Regions from separate parts of the Streptomyces sp. NBC_00887 genome, predicted to be linked through region 4. Evidence: riboswitches for the same ligand, from Rfam matches in the RefSeq annotation. Region 4 holds a riboswitch; each other region holds the start of a gene.
The links. Region 4 has a riboswitch for thiamine pyrophosphate ahead of thiC (phosphomethylpyrimidine synthase ThiC). Riboswitches for the same ligand answer to the same signal wherever they lie in the genome.
Positions count from the first base shown of each region.

Region 1 (2,173 bases), 1.6 Mb from region 4:
TTCCCCCCGCGCGGGGGACGCGCGGCTACTTCACGACGAGCGAGGACCACGACCGGACCCACTGCTCACGGTTCTTGGCGATCTTCTCCGGGGCCACGGTCGTCGGCTTGTCGACGGTCGCACCGAACTTCGTGAAGAGCTCCGGCAGCTCCGCGTCCTCGGCGACCGGGTTCACGAACATGTTGAGCGGCATGTCCTCCTGGAACTGCTTGCTGATCAGGAAGTCCAGCAGCGCCTTACCGCCCGCCTCGTTCTTCGCACCGTCCAGCAGGCCGGCGAACTCGATCTGGCGGAAGCAGGTTCCGGTGGCGACCCCGGTCGGTGCCTCGGTGGGCTGCGGCTCCGCGTACAGCACCTCGACGGGCGGGCTGGAGGCGTACGAGACGACGAGCGGCCGGTCTGCCTTGGTCTTCTTGCCGCCCGCCGAGCCGGAGAACTCCTCGTTGTACGCCTGCTCCCAGCCGTCGACGACCTTGACGCCGTTGCCCTTCAGCTTCTTCCAGTAGTCCTGGTAGCCGTCCTCGCCGTACGTGGCGACGGTGCCGAGGAGGAAGCCGAGGCCGGGCGAGGAGGTCGCGGCGTTCTCGGTGACGAGGAGGTTCTTGTACGCGGGCTTCAGCAGGTCGTCGAACGACTGCGGCGGCGCGAGCTTCTTGTCGGCGAAGTACTTCTTGTCGTAGTTGATGCAGATGTCGCCGGTGTCGACGGGCGTGACCCGGTGCTTGTCCGCGTCGAGCTGGGTGTCGGCCGCGACGCGGTCGAGCCCCTTCGCCTCGTACGGGGTGAACAGTCCGTTGTCCAGGGCTCGTGAGAGCAGCGTGTTGTCGATGCCGAAGAACACATCGCCGCGGGGGGATCCCTTGGTCAGGATCTCCTGGTTGAGCGCGGCACCGGCGTCACCGCTCTTCAGCACCTTGACCGTGTAGCCGGTCTCCTTCGTGAACTCCTTCAGGACCGCCTCCGAGGCGTTGAAGGAGTCGTGGCTGACGAGGGTCACGGTCTTGGACGCCTTGGAGTTCCCGGAACCCGAGGCGTCGTCGTCGGATCCGCCGCAGCCCGCGAGCACGGTCACGCCGAGCGCGGCGGCCAGCGCCGTCGCGGCGCACTTCGTGGTGGTGTTCATGTGATTCCTCCTGGACGTGACCAGGAAGAGACGCGGCCCTGCCCGCTCGGCGAGCGGGCAGGGCGCAACAGCTTGAGTAAGGTCCGAACTTCCTACCCGGAATGACCCGGGCGAGGTTCAGAGGGTCTGCGGCTCGGTGCCGCACTCTCAGCGCTGTGGCGCTCCCCTGTCGGAATATGAAGTTGATTTCCGGGCCAGGCTACACCGGCCGGATCACGCCGTTCCGGCCGGATGGCGCCCGTCCCCGGAACCTTGTCAGCGCTCGGAGGCCGCCAGCTGTCCGCAGGCCCCGTCGATCTCCTGACCACGGGTGTCACGGACCGTGACGGGTACACCATGAGCGGCGATCGCGTCGACGAACGCCTTCTCGTCCTCGGGCCGCGAGGCGGTCCACTTGGAACCGGGCGTCGGGTTCAGCGGGATGAGGTTGACGTGCACGCGCTTGCCCTTGAGCAGCCGGCCGAGCCGGTCGCCCCGCCATGCCTGGTCGTTGATGTCGCGGATCAGCGCGTACTCGATGGAGATGCGGCGGCCGGACTTCTCGGCGTACTCCCACGCCGCGTCCAGCACCTCCCGGACGTTCCACCGCGTGTTCACGGGAACGAGGGTGTCGCGCAACTCGTCGTCCGGGGCGTGGAGCGAGACGGCGAGACGGCACTTGAAGCCCTCGTCGGCGAAGCGCAGCATGGCCGGCACCAGGCCCACCGTGGACACGGTGATCCCGCGCTGCGAGAGTCCGAGGCCGTCCGGCTCGGGGTCGGTCAGCCGCCGGATCGCCCCGACGACGCGCTTGTAGTTGGCCAGGGGCTCACCCATACCCATGAAGACGATGTTGGAGAGCCGCGCGGGCCCGCCCGGGACCTCACCGTCACGCAGCGCCCGCATCCCGTCCACGATCTGGTGCACGATCTCGGCCGTGGAGAGATTGCGGTCGAGGCCGGCCTGCCCGGTCGCGCAGAACGGGCAGTTCATCCCGCACCCGGCCTGCGAGGAGATGCACATCGTCACCCGGTCCGGATACCGCATGAGGACGGACTCGACGAGCGTCCC
Region 1 is NZ_CP108788.1:4,252,057-4,254,229, forward strand. Features, by position in the region: gene OG844_RS19225 (thiamine ABC transporter substrate binding subunit) at 26-1,123, opposite strand; TPP riboswitch at 1,195-1,301, opposite strand; gene rlmN (23S rRNA (adenine(2503)-C(2))-methyltransferase RlmN) at 1,379-2,173, opposite strand, start outside.
Region 1: linked by a shared signal. The riboswitch ahead of OG844_RS19225 (thiamine ABC transporter substrate binding subunit) and the one ahead of thiC (phosphomethylpyrimidine synthase ThiC) in region 4 are both predicted to bind thiamine pyrophosphate.

Region 2 (2,173 bases), 3.7 Mb from region 4:
GCGCGCAGTCCGCTCACGTCGAGGCCAAGGCGCAGGGTGATGTCAAGCGCCTCGAAGTCGACGTCGAAGGCGGAGTCCTCGGCCTTGCCGAGCAGGACCGCCTTCGACAGGGGCGGCCTGTCGTAGGGCTGGTGCGGTTCCGCGCCGATCAGGGTGACCTGGCCGGCGAAGCCCTGTTCGCGCAGGGCCACGGCGGTCTGCACGCCTGCCATGCCGGCGCCGACGACCACGACCCGGCGTGGCTGCTGTCCCGTTTCCCGCTGTTCCGTCTGCTCGCTCACCCGGCCACCCTAATCACCTGACGTTCCATCAGGTGTCGAGCTCCTCCACCACGCTCGTCCCGCTGCCCTCCTGGGACTCCCACTCCCACCGCTCTTCCAGCCGCACCCGGCCGTCGGGGAGTTCCGTGACGGTCGAGACGCAGTGGCCGCCGGAGGTCGTTCCGTCCTGCTTCAGCTGCACATAACGGAAGTCCAGGGTGTCGCCCTCCCTGGTGCCGACGAGATGTCCGCGGACGACGTCACCGCCCGCGTACTCGGCCCAGACCCGTCCCTCCCGCTCCCGGTAGGTGAAGCGTGTGCGGGTGCCGACCTGGCCGGGTGCCTGGTCCGCGACGGGCGACAGGACGAGTCCGTCGAGTGAACGGGCCACGGTGGCTGCTCCCTTACTGGCTGCGGGTTGCGGGGTTTAGGGTGGCCAACGTAAGGCACTCGCGGGAGCCCGGACGCACCGGGCTGAGAGGGAGGCTGGACGGCCTCCGACCGTACGAACCTGATCCGGGTCATGCCGGCGAAGGGAGGGGCTGGACGCCCATGCGCATCTCCGAGAACGGATCCGACGTCCTGGTCGTCGGGGGCGGCATCATCGGCCTGGTGACCGCCTGGCGGGCGGCCGGGCGCGGCATGTCCGTCGCGGTCGCCGATCCCGAACCGGGCGGCGGTGCCGCCCAGGTCGCGGCCGGCATGCTCGCGGCCGTCACCGAACTCCACTACGGCGAGCAGACGCTGCTCGGCCTCAATGTCGCCTCCGCCGCCCGCTATCCGGCGTTCGTGGCCGAGCTGGAGGAAGCGAGCGGGCAGGAGACCGGCTTCCGTGCCTGCGGCACGCTGGCGGTCGCGCTGGACTCCGACGACCGGGCCCATCTGCGGGAGCTGCACGCCCTGCAGCAGCGTTCGGGGCTGGCGTCGGAGTGGCTGAGCGGCCGCGAGTGCCGCCGGCTGGAGCCGATGCTGGCCCCCTGCGTGCGCGGCGGACTGCGGGCGGACGGCGACCACCAGGTGGATCCCCGCCGGCTGGCCTCGGCCCTGGTCACGGCGTGTGAGCGGGCCGGTGTGGTCTTCCACCGGGCCCGGGCGGAGCGGCTCCGCGTGACGGGCGGCCGGGCGGCCGGAGCGGTCCTCGCGGACGGTACGGAGCTGAGCGCCGACCAGGTCGTGCTGGCCGCCGGCAGTCTCAGCGGCAGACTCGCCGGGGTCCCCGAGGAGGTCGTACCACCGGTCCGCCCGGTCAAGGGGCAGGTACTGCGTCTGGCCGTGCCGCCCGCGTACGCCCCTTTCCTCAGCCGCACCGTACGGGCCGTGGTCCGCGGCAGTCACGTCTACCTCGTCCCGCGCGCCAACGGCGAGCTGGTCGTGGGCGCGACCAGCGAGGAGATGGGCTGGGACACGACGGTCACCGCGGGCGGGGTCTACGAACTGCTGCGCGACGCCCACGAGCTGGTGCCGGGCATCACCGAACTGCCGCTGACCGAGACCCGCGCGGGCCTGCGTCCCGCATCTCCGGACAACGCCCCGCTGCTGGGCCCGACGGCACTGCCCGGCCTGCACCTCGCCACCGGCCACCACCGCAACGGGGTGCTGCTGACGCCCGTCACCGGTGACGTGATGGGCCAAGTGCTGGCCACCGGCGAACTGCCCGCAGAGGCGCGCCCCTTCGCGCCGAGCCGCTTCGCGTCCTCCGGCCGGGGTCCCGCGTCACCGAACCTCTCCCCCGGAGCCCTCACTTCAGCACCTCAGGAGCAGCCCGCATGACCGAGCCCCTGCCCACCGCCGCTCCCGCACCTGCGTCCGCCTCCGCATCCGGGCCCGAGTCGGTGTCCCTGTCCGTCAACGGGGAGCACCGCACCGTCCCGGCCGGTACCGCGCTGGACGCCCTGGTCGCGACCCTGACCACG
Region 2 is NZ_CP108788.1:2,124,196-2,126,368, forward strand. Features, by position in the region: gene OG844_RS09670 (NAD(P)/FAD-dependent oxidoreductase) at 1-212, opposite strand, end outside; gene OG844_RS09675 (hypothetical protein) at 310-651, opposite strand; TPP riboswitch at 703-815, shown strand; gene thiO (glycine oxidase ThiO) at 813-2,030, shown strand; gene thiS (sulfur carrier protein ThiS) at 2,027-2,173, shown strand, end outside.
Region 2: linked by a shared signal. The riboswitch ahead of thiO (glycine oxidase ThiO) and the one ahead of thiC (phosphomethylpyrimidine synthase ThiC) in region 4 are both predicted to bind thiamine pyrophosphate.

Region 3 (2,173 bases), 2.1 Mb from region 4:
ACGCAGGCCCGCGCGGGTCTCGGTCAGCGGCAGTTCGGTGATGCCCGGCACCAGCTCGTGGGCGTCGCGCAGCAGTTCGTAGACCCCGCCCGCGGTGACCGTCGTGTCCCAGCCCATCTCCTCGCTGGTCGCGCCCACGACCAGCTCGCCGTTGGCGCGCGGGACGAGGTAGACGTGACTGCCGCGGACCACGGCCCGTACGGTGCGGCTGAGGAAAGGGGCGTACGCGGGCGGCACGGCCAGACGCAGTACCTGCCCCTTGACCGGGCGGACCGGTGGTACGACCTCCTCGGGGACCCCGGCGAGTCTGCCGCTGAGACTGCCGGCGGCCAGCACGACCTGGTCGGCGCTCAGCTCCGTACCGTCCGCGAGGACCGCTCCGGCCGCCCGGCCGCCCGTCACGCGGAGCCGCTCCGCCCGGGCCCGGTGGAAGACCACACCGGCCCGCTCACACGCCGTGACCAGGGCCGAGGCCAGCCGGCGGGGATCCACCTGGTGGTCGCCGTCCGCCCGCAGTCCGCCGCGCACGCAGGGGGCCAGCATCGGCTCCAGCCGGCGGCACTCGCGGCCGCTCAGCCACTCCGACGCCAGCCCCGAACGCTGCTGCAGGGCGTGCAGCTCCCGCAGATGGGCCCGGTCGTCGGAGTCCAGCGCGACCGCCAGCGTGCCGCAGGCACGGAAGCCGGTCTCCTGCCCGCTCGCTTCCTCCAGCTCGGCCACGAACGCCGGATAGCGGGCGGCGGAGGCGACATTGAGGCCGAGCAGCGTCTGCTCGCCGTAGTGGAGTTCGGTGACGGCCGCGAGCATGCCGGCCGCGACCTGGGCGGCACCGCCGCCCGGTTCGGGATCGGCGACCGCGACGGACATGCCGCGCCCGGCCGCCCGCCAGGCGGTCACCAGGCCGATGATGCCGCCCCCGACGACCAGGACGTCGGATCCGTTCTCGGAGATGCGCATGGGCGTCCAGCCCCTCCCTTCGCCGGCATGACCCGGATCAGGTTCGTACGGTCGGAGGCCGTCCAGCCTCCCTCTCAGCCCGGTGCGTCCGGGCTCCCGCGAGTGCCTTACGTTGGCCACCCTAAACCCCGCAACCCGCAGCCAGTAAGGGAGCAGCCACCGTGGCCCGTTCACTCGACGGACTCGTCCTGTCGCCCGTCGCGGACCAGGCACCCGGCCAGGTCGGCACCCGCACACGCTTCACCTACCGGGAGCGGGAGGGACGGGTCTGGGCCGAGTACGCGGGCGGTGACGTCGTCCGCGGACATCTCGTCGGCACCAGGGAGGGCGACACCCTGGACTTCCGTTATGTGCAGCTGAAGCAGGACGGAACGACCTCCGGCGGCCACTGCGTCTCGACCGTCACGGAACTCCCCGACGGCCGGGTGCGGCTGGAAGAGCGGTGGGAGTGGGAGTCCCAGGAGGGCAGCGGGACGAGCGTGGTGGAGGAGCTCGACACCTGATGGAACGTCAGGTGATTAGGGTGGCCGGGTGAGCGAGCAGACGGAACAGCGGGAAACGGGACAGCAGCCACGCCGGGTCGTGGTCGTCGGCGCCGGCATGGCAGGCGTGCAGACCGCCGTGGCCCTGCGCGAACAGGGCTTCGCCGGCCAGGTCACCCTGATCGGCGCGGAACCGCACCAGCCCTACGACAGGCCGCCCCTGTCGAAGGCGGTCCTGCTCGGCAAGGCCGAGGACTCCGCCTTCGACGTCGACTTCGAGGCGCTTGACATCACCCTGCGCCTTGGCCTCGACGTGAGCGGACTGCGCGCCGACGCACACGAACTGGACACCCCCGAGGGCCCCGTCCCGTACGACGTGCTGGTTCTCGCCACCGGGGCCGAGCCCGTCGTCCTGCCCGGCTCCGAGGGCGTTCCCGGTGTCCATCTGCTGCGCACCGTCGACGATGCCGCACGGCTGCGGCCCGTCCTGGAGCGGCAGCACGACGTCGTGGTCGTGGGAGCCGGCTGGATCGGTGCCGAATTCACCACCGCGGCCCGTGCCGCGGGCTGCGCGGTCACCGTCGTCGAAGCAGCGGAACGCCCCCTCGCGGGCACCCTGCCCGCCGACGTCGCCGCCCCGATGGCCCGCTGGTACGCCGAGAGCGGAGCCGAACTCCTCACCGGCGCCCGGGTGGCGCGCGTCGACCCCGGTGCCGTCGTCCTGGCGGACGGAC
Region 3 is NZ_CP108788.1:7,878,550-7,880,722, forward strand. Features, by position in the region: gene thiO (glycine oxidase ThiO) at 1-957, opposite strand, end outside; TPP riboswitch at 955-1,067, opposite strand; gene OG844_RS35935 (hypothetical protein) at 1,119-1,460, shown strand; gene OG844_RS35940 (NAD(P)/FAD-dependent oxidoreductase) at 1,558-2,173, shown strand, end outside.
Region 3: linked by a shared signal. The riboswitch ahead of thiO (glycine oxidase ThiO) and the one ahead of thiC (phosphomethylpyrimidine synthase ThiC) in region 4 are both predicted to bind thiamine pyrophosphate.

Region 4 (2,173 bases):
ATGTGGTCGTACGCCGGGGCGACATCGGTGGTCAGCGGGCCGAGCGTGTAGAACGGCGCCTCCTCGCAGATCTCCTGCTGGAGGTCGATGTTCTCCTTGATCTTGTGCATCGGGACGTGGCCCGGGCCCTCGATCATCGTCTGGACGCCGAACCGCTTGGCGACGGAGTTCAGTTCACCGAGCGTGCGCAGTTCGGCGAACTGCGCCTCGTCGTTGGCGTCGGCGATGGAACCGGGGCGCAGTCCGTCACCGAGCGAGTAGGTCACGTCGTAGGCCGCGAGGATCTCGCAGAGCTCCTCGAAGTGCTCGTAGAGGAACGACTCCTTGTGGTGCGCGAGGCACCAGGCCGCCATGATCGAGCCACCGCGGGAGACGATGCCGGTCTTGCGGCGTGCCGTCAGCGGGACGTACGGGAGCCGGACCCCGGCATGCACCGTCATGTAGTCGACGCCCTGTTCGGCCTGCTCGATGACGGTGTCCTTGTACATCTCCCAGGTCAGCTCCTCGGCCCGGCCGTCCACCTTCTCCAGTGCCTGGTAGAGCGGAACGGTGCCGATCGGCACGGGGGAGTTGCGCAGGACCCACTCGCGCGTGGTGTGGATGTTGCGGCCGGTGGACAGGTCCATGACCGTGTCGGCACCCCACTTGGTCGCCCAGGTCATCTTGTCCACCTCCTCCTCGATGGAGGAGGTGACCGCGGAGTTGCCGATGTTGGCGTTGACCTTCACCAGGAACCGCTTGCCGATGATCATCGGCTCGATCTCCGGGTGGTTGACGTTGGCCGGCAGCACGGCCCGCCCCGCCGCGATCTCCTCGCGCACCACCTCGGGCTCCACGTTCTCCCGGATCGCGACGTACTCCATCTCCGGAGTGATCTCGCCGCGGCGGGCATAGGCGAGCTGTGTGACCGGCTGCCCGTCGCGGCTGCGGCGGGGCTGACGGGGGCGGCCGGGAAAGACCGCGTCGAGGTTGCGCAGGCCGCCGCGCGGCGACGTGTGCTTGAGCCCGTCGTCCTCGGGACGCGCCGGGCGGCCCGCGTACTCCTCGGTGTCGCCGCGGGCGATGATCCAGTTCTCCCGCAGGGGCGCGAGCCCGCGACGGACATCGGTCTCGGTGGAGGGATCGGTGTACGGCCCCGACGTGTCGTAGAGCGTCACGTCCTTGCCGTTGGTGAGGTGCACCTGACGGACCGGCACCCGGAGGTCCGGGCGCGAGCCCTGGACGTACCCCTTGTGCCAGCCGATGGACTTCCCGGCCTCGCTGTTCGCCACGTCCTGCGCATTCTGGGCGTTCTGCTTCGAGGCAGGCGTGCGTGCGTCCGCTGTGGTCATGAGACCTACTCCCTACGCCGGCATTACCCGGTAACAGGTTCGGCGGTCGGCGCAGCGTGTCCCGTACGGATATACGGAGGTCAGCGCCCTCTCAGCCCGGTGCTCCGAGCTCCCGCGTGTGCAAAGGTGCCTCCACGCTAGCCTCCCTCCTGGCGTGCTGGCCAGAGGGCCTCTCCCGTTCTTGGGATGATCGCCCGGTGACGTCCTCCCCCAGCGCCCCCGAACCGCACGGCCCCCGGTCCGGCAGTACGCAGAGCCATGCACCGGGCCACAGCCACGGCCCCGCCGCGCCCGTGTCCAAGCATCTGCGCAAGGTCATCGCCGCGGTGCTGATCCCGTTCGCCGCCGCGGTCCTGGTCGGTCTCGTGGCCTTCTGGCCGGGCGGCGCGCCCTCCCACGAGCGCACGGGTGTCGGTTTCGACCGGCAGACCCAGCAGGGCAAGGTGGTGGAGATCGCCAGGGTGGACTGCGCGGACGTGAACGCCGCGCAGGTGCCGCCCACCGGCGACACCTCGACACCCTCGGGGCGTGAGGCGGTCAACGAGCAGTCGGGGCTGTGCAAGAAGGCCACGGTCGAGGTGACGACCGGCAAGGACAAGGGCCGTACGTTCGTCGAGATCATCCAGCCCGACGCGACCAGGCAACTGAGGGACGGTCAAGGGGTGGTTGTGGCGTACGCGCCCGACGCGCCCCGTGATCTGCAGTACTCGGTGACCGACGTGGCCCGTACGTTCCCGATGGCCCTGCTGGCCGGGATCTTCGCCCTCGCGGTGATCGTGGTGGGCAGGCTGCGCGGGCTGATGGCGCTGATCGCGCTCGCGGTCTCGTTCGCCGTACTGACG
Region 4 is NZ_CP108788.1:5,821,446-5,823,618, forward strand. Features, by position in the region: gene thiC (phosphomethylpyrimidine synthase ThiC) at 1-1,331, opposite strand, end outside; TPP riboswitch at 1,324-1,457, opposite strand; gene OG844_RS26620 (YibE/F family protein) at 1,529-2,173, shown strand, end outside.